DNA from 2 places in the Mesorhizobium sp. M1396 genome. Region 2 is predicted to be linked to the other one. Evidence: predicted binding sites of a transcription regulator. Region 2 holds the regulator's gene; the other holds the start of a gene.
What was found. The regulator LexA, encoded in region 2, represses DNA repair genes until DNA is damaged. The targets are predictions, from matches to a motif close to TGTTCNNNNTGTGTTCNG.
Positions count from the first base shown of each region.

Region 1: recA (recombinase RecA) is a predicted target of LexA. The motif match lies at 1,794-1,811, and genes of this name have one in related genera.

Region 1 is NZ_JAMYLA010000007.1:37,792-42,177, reverse strand. Features, by position in the region: gene alaS (alanine--tRNA ligase) at 1-332, opposite strand, end outside; gene recA (recombinase RecA) at 639-1,736, opposite strand; gene NKH02_RS06155 (carbohydrate kinase family protein) at 2,020-2,964, shown strand; gene NKH02_RS06150 (pseudouridine-5'-phosphate glycosidase) at 3,039-3,956, shown strand; gene NKH02_RS06145 (TfoX/Sxy family protein) at 4,192-4,386, opposite strand, start outside.
Region 2 is NZ_JAMYLA010000044.1:40,094-44,479, reverse strand. Features, by position in the region: gene NKH02_RS25010 (ComEC/Rec2 family competence protein) at 1-1,312, shown strand, start outside; gene lexA (transcriptional repressor LexA) at 1,306-2,058, opposite strand; gene kynU (kynureninase) at 2,504-3,751, opposite strand; gene kynA (tryptophan 2,3-dioxygenase) at 3,834-4,386, opposite strand, start outside.

The sequences.
Region 1 (4,386 bases), on a different contig from region 2:
CAGGCTAGTTCGATGGCGCGCTCCTTGAAGTAGTCGCCAAAGGAGAAATTGCCGAGCATCTCGAAGAAGGTCAGATGGCGCGCGGTATAGCCGACATTGTCGAGGTCGTTATGCTTGCCGCCGGCACGAACGCTCTTCTGGGCGGTCGAGGCGCGCGAATAGGGCCGCTTCTCCAGGCCGGTGAAGACGTTCTTGAACTGCACCATGCCGGCGTTGGTGAACATCAGCGTCGGGTCGTTGCGCGGCACAAGCGGGCTCGACGCGACGATCTCGTGACCCTCCTTGCGAAAGTAGTCGAGAAATGTCGACCGGATTTCGTTCACGCCACTCATGAATGCTGCCTTTTCGAGAGAGCCGCCGGCAAACCGGCGGGAAATGGGCTCTGCGTTTTAGAAGATAGACTTTTTAGAAGATAGACTTGGCCTTTTAGCCGCCGCGCTTCACCCTGTCCAGAAACACGGAATTGGTCCAATCCACGGCCTTTGCCGGCTGTCCGAGCCAGGCCCATTTCCCCGCCAAAACGCAAAACCGCCGGCGCTAGGCCGGCGGTTCAAAACGCAATAACTCGGAACTCGATTACATAAGCCTGAGATAATAGAGCGAGATTATGGCCGAACTCCGGCCATCGCCCAAGGCTCTCACATCGCGCCGGATTCCTCCTCGAAACCGTCGTCGCCACCTTCGGAGCCGCCATTCTCAAGGAATTTCTCGGCGATCAGCCCGGCGTTCTGCCTGAGCGCCAATTCGATCTCGCGCGCGGTGTCGGGATTGTCGCGCAGGAACAGCTTGGCATTCTCACGGCCCTGGCCGAGACGCTGCGAATTGTAGGAGAACCAGGCGCCCGACTTCTCGACCACGCCGGCCTTGACGCCGAGATCGACCAGTTCACCGGTCTTGGACACGCCTTCTCCATACATGATGTCGAACTCGACCACCTTGAAGGGCGGCGCCAGCTTGTTCTTGACCACCTTGACGCGGGTCTGGTTGCCGACGACCTCGTCGCGGTCCTTGACCGAGCCGATGCGGCGAATGTCGAGGCGCACCGAAGCGTAGAATTTCAGCGCGTTGCCGCCGGTCGTGGTCTCGGGCGAACCGAACATGACGCCGATCTTCATGCGTATCTGGTTGATGAAGATGACCATGGTGTTGGAACGCGAGATCGAAGCGGTCAGCTTGCGCAGCGCCTGGCTCATCAGGCGGGCCTGCAGGCCGGGCAGCGAATCGCCCATCTCGCCTTCGATTTCGGCGCGTGGCGTCAGCGCCGCCACCGAATCGACCACCAGCACGTCGATGGCGCCGGAGCGCACCAGCGTGTCGCAGATTTCCAGCGCCTGCTCACCGGTGTCGGGCTGCGAGATCAGGAGGTTCTCCAGATCGACGCCAAGCTTGCGGGCATAGACCGGATCGAGCGCGTGCTCGGCATCGACGAAGGCGCAGATACCGCCCTTCTTCTGGGCTTCGGCCACGGTGTGCAGCGCCAGCGTCGTCTTGCCCGAGCTTTCCGGCCCATAGATCTCGACGATGCGGCCGCGCGGCAGGCCACCGACGCCAAGCGCGATGTCGAGGCCAAGCGAGCCGGTCGGCACCGTTTCGATCTCGACGACCTGCTCGTTCGCGCCGAGCCGCATGATCGAGCCTTTGCCGAAAGCCCGCTCGATTTGCGACAGCGCCGCATCCAGAGCCTTTGATTTGTCCACCGCTTTGTCCTCTACCAGCCGCAAAGAATTCTGAGCCATGATACATCACCCCTTGGTCGTCAATGAAGGCCGGACAATCCGTAATCCCTGCCAATTTGTACCTTTTTTGTTCTCGTTTGGCAAGAGGGGTCAAATATCTGAAAAACAATCAATATCCAGATTTGTTCTTTTTTTGTCTCACGATTTAGCTTCACGACGTCTAACGCATTGGGGCCAGGCGGCTCGATTGTTTCGATCCGCCGAATCGCTACCTTTGCATGCGAAGCGCCGTCACGCAGTCTAGCGCTTGTGCGACCGGAATAACAAAGGTGATATCGCCGGCATGCTGAAATCCACGAAAATACTGGCCGTAGGCGGCGCCCATATCGATCGGCGCGGCCAGGTATCAGGTCCCTACGTGCCGGCTGCTTCCAATCCCGGCACGATGCGCGAGGATGTCGGCGGCGGCGTTTTCAACGCGCTGCGCAGCGCAGTTCGCCGTGGCGTGTCCGCGTCGCTGCTGTCGGTGCGCGGCGGCGATGCCGCTGCCGATGCCGTTTCACGAGCCATCGCCGAGGCAGGCATTACCGACCTGTCCGCGGTGTTCCTCGACCGCACCACGCCGAGCTATACGGCGCTGATCGACAACGAGGGCGAACTGATCGTCGGCTTCGCCGACATGGCGCTCTATGACCTAGCGTTCCCCAAGCAGATCAGGCGCTCCAGGGTCCGGGAGGTGATCGCTGCCGCCGACGCCGTCTTCTGCGACGCCAATCTGCCGACGGCGGCACTGGAGCGGCTGGTTTCGCTTGCGGCCGGCAAACCCGTCTTCGCCATTGCCATTTCGCCGGCCAAGATCGTGCGTTTGAAGCCGGTGCTCGGCAATCTGGCCGTCGTCTTCATGAACCGGCGCGAAGCGACCGCACTGGCGGACCTGGACGTGGCAACTTCCCCGCAAGACATCGTCGCCGGGCTGAGACGCGCGGGGCTCAGGAGCGGCGTGGTGACGGCGGGCGGCAGTGCCATGCTGGGCTTCGATGACGCCGGCGCCTTCTCGATCCTGCCGCCGCCGCCAAGGAGGATAGCCGACGTCACCGGCGCAGGCGATGCGCTGGCCGGCGCAACGGTCGCTGCCTTGCTGCACGGCCTGCCGCTGCGGGTGGCCCTGCGCGAGGGCATTGCCGCGGCGACGCTTGCCATCGAAAGCCCGGACGCCGTTCCGGATTTCACCGCGGCGACCTTCGCGGAGGCACTGGCCCTTGTGCCGGATGCGCAGGAAGTGGCATGAGACCGGCAAATTCATAGTGCCGGAGTTTTTCGCGCGCCCAAGTGGACGCGACGCACTCCGGGATGGAGATCCAGATGACCCCAGAGACCGCCCGCCCCTTCATCGACATCCACGCGCCGGTGGCGCAGGCCCTGGCCGCCGGCCGGCCGGTGGTGGCGCTGGAAAGCACCATCATCACCCATGGCATGCCCTACCCCGACAATGGCGCCATGGCCGCGGATGTCGAAAAGATCATCACCGACGGCGGCGCCGTGCCGGCGACGATCGCCGTGGTCGGCGGCCGCATCAAGATCGGGCTCTCGGACGGCGAGCGTGAGTCCCTTGCAATGACAGGCGATGCCATGAAGCTGTCGCGCGCCGATCTCGGCTTCGCCGTCGCGCAAGGGCGCACCGGCGGCACAACGGTCGCCGCCACCATGATCGCGGCGCATATGGTCGGCATAAAAGTGTTCGCCACCGGCGGTATCGGCGGCGTCCACAAGGGTGCGGAAAAGAGCTTCGACATTTCCGCTGATCTCGACGAGTTGGCGCGCACACCGGTCATCGTCGTGTCTGCGGGCGCCAAGGCCATCCTCGACATCGAAAAGACGCTGGAAGTGCTGGAAACGCGCGGCGTGCCGGTGATCGGCCATGGCTGCGAGACGATGCCAGCCTTCTGGTCCAGGCATTCGCCGTTCCGCGCGCCGCTGACCCTGCACAGTCCGGAAGAGATCGCGCATTTCTACCAGACTCGGGCTTCGCTGGGCCTCGCCGGCGGCGTGCTGATCGCCAATCCGGTGCCCGAGAACCACGAAATCCCGGCCGAAGAGATGGCCGGTTACATCGAAGCCGCGCAGAAGGCCGCAGAGGCGCTCAACGTGACCGGCAAAGCGGTGACGCCGTTCCTGCTGTCGAAAATCCTCGAACTGACCGACGGCAGGAGCCTGAAGACCAACATCGCGCTGGTCGAAAACAATGCAAGGCTGGCGGCGAAGATTGCGAAGGCGCTTTAGGAGTGCCGCCAACGTCGGCGGGACAGCACCCCCCTCTGGCCTGCCGGCCATCTCCCCCGCAAGTGGGGAGATCGGATGTCGCATCGGCTTTCGCCAATCACCAGCGTTGACGAGTGTGAGCCGGCGGTTGAGCTGCCAATCTCCCTCCTTGCGGGGGAGATGGCCGGCAGGCCAGAGGGGGGTGCTGTCCCTCGGCGTTTCCAACCCTGCACAGCCGCAACGTCCGAAAATCGTCTCACTTCCCCGCCCTTCGTCCCGCCTCATACGCCCGCCCTGCCCAGACCGTCATCTCGTCGGGATCATCGAAAGCGCTGTCGGGAACGCTCCAATAGGGCATGGAGACTAGCTTGCCGTGGCGGGAGCCGGTGTAGGTCCATCGCCGGCAACCGGCGGCTTCGAAGTCGGGCGCGCTTTGCTCGTCGGCCTTCAG
Region 2 (4,386 bases):
CTCGATCGCCGCCTATCTCATCATCTCAGGCGTCGTCGTCGCCGCCGAGCGCAGCTTCATCATGCTGGCGGTGATGCTGATTGCCGTGCTGTTCGATCGGGCGGCACTCACCATGCGCAATCTAGCAGTTTCGGCGATCGCCGTCATCGTGGTGTCGCCGCATGAAGTGGTCGGCCCGAGTTTCCAGATGTCCTTCGCCGCAACCGCGGCGCTGGTCGGCGCCTATGCCGGCTGGTCGGAGCATCGTGCGGGAAAGACGAGACCACCGCCGCCAAAGCGGTCGCTGCCTGGTTTCCTGACGCGAAAATTCCTGCTGGCGGCAGGCGGCCTTTCCATGACTTCCATCATCGCCGGCGGCGCCACGGCGCTGTTTGCCATCTGGCATTTTCAGCGTGTGTCGCCGCTCAGCCTGTTCGCCAATCTGGCGATCATGCCGATCGTATCACTGGTCGTCATGCCTTTCGCAGTCCTCAGCGCACTGGCGATGCCATTCGGCGCCGACGGCCCCTTTCTTTATGTAATGGGCAAAGGCCTGACGGCGATGATCGCAATGTCCGGATGGATTTCCGAGCGTTCGCCAGTCGACGCAATCGGCTTGATTTCGCAGCAGTCTGTTCTTCTGGTGGCGATTGCCCTTGTCATCGCGACGATGGCGACGACATGGCTGCGGCTGGCAGCTCTTCCTTTCGCGCTTGCCGGCCTGCTGACGGTCTCGGACACGCGCGCACCCGACGTGCTGATCTCGGAGGACGCACGGCTGGTTGCGTTGCCGATCGGCGGCGGCGAACTCGCGGTCAGCCGGGCCAGGCCGAACGAATTCACCGTCGACAACTGGAAGCGTGCGCTGACATCCGAAAGCATCATCGTGCCGGAGGTGTTCGACGAAGGCGACGGTCAATTCGACGTCGCGGATGCGGCTGAAATGCCGCCCGGAGCGCCGTTCTATTGCACATCAGGCGTTTGTCTCGCCAGGCATCCGTCTGGCGCGTTCATTGCCTATATCGAGGACCGAAAAGACACCTGGAAAGCCTGTGGTTTCGCCGACCTGATCGTCATCAATGACGCGACGGCCTATGACGCCTGTCACAACCCGCTGGTTCTGGTCATCACCAAACGGCAACTGGCCCGCAAAGGCAGTGCTGCCGTCTTCTTCGATCGCCAATCGGCGACCACGCCGGCGACAATCAGCTTCGCCGTGGACAGGCCATATCGACCCTGGCACGCGCAACGCAAGTTTTCGCGCGAGGCGAGAGGCCTGCCGCCCTTCAAGAGACCCGAGAAGCCAGTCGTTAAACCGCAGCTGCCTCAGTAGCGGCGGATCAGGCCAACGAGCTTGCCCTGCACCTTGACCCTGTCTGGCCCGAAAATACGGGTTTCATAGGCCGGATTGGCGGCTTCGAGAGCAATCGAGGCGCCCTTGCGGCGGAACCGCTTCAGCGTCGCTTCCTCTTCATCCACCAGCGCCACGATGATCTCGCCAGGGCTCGCCGTATCGGCATTGCGGATGATGACGGTGTCGCCGTCGAAGATGCCGGCCTCGATCATCGAGTCGCCCTTGACCTCCAGCGCATAGTGCTCGCCGCCCATGATCATGTCTGGCGGCACCGAGATCGAATGCGTCTGGTGCTGGATGGCATCGATCGGCACACCGGCGGCGATGCGCCCCATCACGGGGATCGACACGGCGGCGACCACGTCGTCGTCATTGCCTGCTGAAGACATCCGCGAAGACGCTGGCCTGATCTGCCGGCCAAGGCCGCCCTGGCCGAGACTGGCCTGACCAAGACTGCCCTGGATGACGCTTGGAGAGAACTTCTTTGCCGCGTTGAGGCCGGGTGCGATCGAGTCCGGCAGCCGCAGCACTTCCAGCGCGCGTGCCCGGTTGGGCAGCCGGCGAATGAAGCCGCGCTCTTCCAGTGCCGTGATCAAACGATGAATCCCGGATTTGGAGGCAAGGTCGAGCGCCTCCTTCATCTCGTCGAAGGATGGCGGAATGCCGCTTTCCTTCAGGCGTTCATGGATGAACATCAGCAGTTCGTGTTGCTTGCGCGTCAGCATGGCGGCCCCCAGGGTACCTGAAACCAGAATCGGAAAAACAAACCCAGAACAAACACTATCTGTTCCAGTTGTGTTCCGCAACTGTTTAAAGTTTAATGAATTTATTAGGGGGGTCGAAATTATTGGCGCTCGCCAGCGGGCCTCGTCGACGACTGTATGCCGTCACAATGCGCTTGCCGGCATTGAAATTGTTATGGTTAATGGGCTGTGGCCCACCCTTGGCTCAAGCCTGGCATGAGCTGCCCATGGATCCGCGACGGGCGCATTTCCAGCTTTCCGGGCGTTCGTTTGCCGTGAACGAAACGAAGCCAAAATGCCAACCTTGGTTAATCTATTGCAGCCTGCGCCGGCCACCAGCGGCGAACGCATTCGCGAGTTGAAAAATTCGTCCTCCGTCATCCGACCTGGGGGCAAGACGCGACAACAGATCGTCGGGACGGCCGCGTCAGGTCACGGCCTCCTTGACGGCGAAACGCTGGTCCTTCCATGCACTCGTGCGCAGAATGTCTTCCAGCACCTCGACCGCCAGCCACACGTCCTTGTAGCCGACATAGAGCGGCGTAAATCCGAAACGGATGGTTGACGGCGCGCGGAAGTCACCGATCACTCCGCGCTCGATCAGCGCCCGCATGATTTGATAGCCATGATCGTGAAGGAACGACACATGGCTGCCGCGCCTGGTCGCGTCGCGAGTGCTCTCCAGCGTGAGACCATAGGCGCCGCACTTCGCTTCGACGAGCTGGATGAACAGTTCGGTCAGCGCGACACTTTTCTTTCGCAATGCCGCCATGTCGACGTCGTTCCAGATGGCAAGCGCGCCTTTGAGCGCCCGCATCGACAGGACCGGCTGCGTGCCGCACAGAAAGCGGCGGATACCGGTGCCGGCAACATAACCCCGTTCGAAGGCAAAGGGCCGTGCATGCCCCCACCAGCCGCTGAGTGGCTGGCTGATCTCGCCGTGGTGGCGCTGGGCGGCATAGATGAAGGCTGGCGCGCCCGGACCGCCGTTGAGGTACTTGTAGGTGCAGCCGACAGCGAAATCAGCATTTGCATGATCGAGCTCGACCGGCAGAGCGCCCGCGGTGTGGCAGAGATCCCAGACGATCAGCGCTCCGGCCGCATGAGCCTTGCGCGTCAGCGCCGTCATGTCGCGCAGTTCACCGGATTTGTAATTGACGTGGTTGACCAGCACCACCGCGACGCTTTCGTCGATCAGCTCTTCGATGGTTGGCGCGTCGACGCCCGCGAGGCGCAGCAAGGCGCCATCCCGGGTCGAGGCCACGCCTTCGGCGATGTACAGGTCGGTGGGAAAACTGTCACCCTCGGCGACGATGGCCAACCGGCCGGGCCGCATCTCCATCGCCGCATGCAGCACCTTGTAGATGTTGGTCGACGTCGTGTCGCAGACGACGGTCTGGCCGGCCGCGGCTCCGATCAGGCGTCCAAGCTGATCGCCGAGTTCGATCGGCATCTCGAACCATCCGGCTGTATTCCAGGCCCGGATGAGATCCTGGGCCCATTCCTGGGTCGCCGCCTGCTGCAGCTCGCCGAAAACGGCATGAGACGCTGCTCCAAGCGAATTGCCGTCAAGATAGATCACCCCCTCCGGCAAAATGTAACGATCGCGCATGGCACGCAGCGGATCCGTGGCATCCATCGCTTCGATCGCAGCGAGATCAGGAATTCCACTCATGGTCGTTCAGTCCTCGGTTGTTCGCGAAGGGTTCCCGCTGCAAGCGCGTCCCCTCGGTGTGCCTGTTCTCATTTCGATGATGTCAGAGCCGGGTGCGGACCGTCCACAGCTCCGGGAACAGCACGACCTCGAGCATCTTCTTCAGGTACGAAGCACCCGACGTGCCGCCGGTGCCGCGTTTCAGGCCGATGATGCGCTCGACCGTGGTGACATGATTGAAGCGCCAACGGCGGAAATAGTCCTCGAAGTCGACCAGCTTCTCGGCCAGTTCGTAGAACATCCAGTAGCGCTGCGGGTCGCGGTAGATGGTCTGCCAGGCGACCAGGACCTCTTCATTCTCGGTTCGCGTCTCACGCCAGTCCGTGCGCCTGGCATCAGCGCCGATATCGAATCCGTTGCGCGCCAAGAGCAGCAGCGCTTCGTCGTAGAGCGACGGCTCCGCCAGGATCGCCTCCAGCTTTCCGCTGAGGTCTGGCCGGTGCTTGTGCGGCCCGAGCATGGCGAGGTTGCGGTTGCCGGCCATGAACTCGATGGCGCGATACTGCCAGGACTGGAAACCCGAGGACTGGCCGAGCGCGTCGCGGAACTCGGTGTATTCGCTGGGCGTCATCGTCCGCAGCACGTCCCAGGCGTTG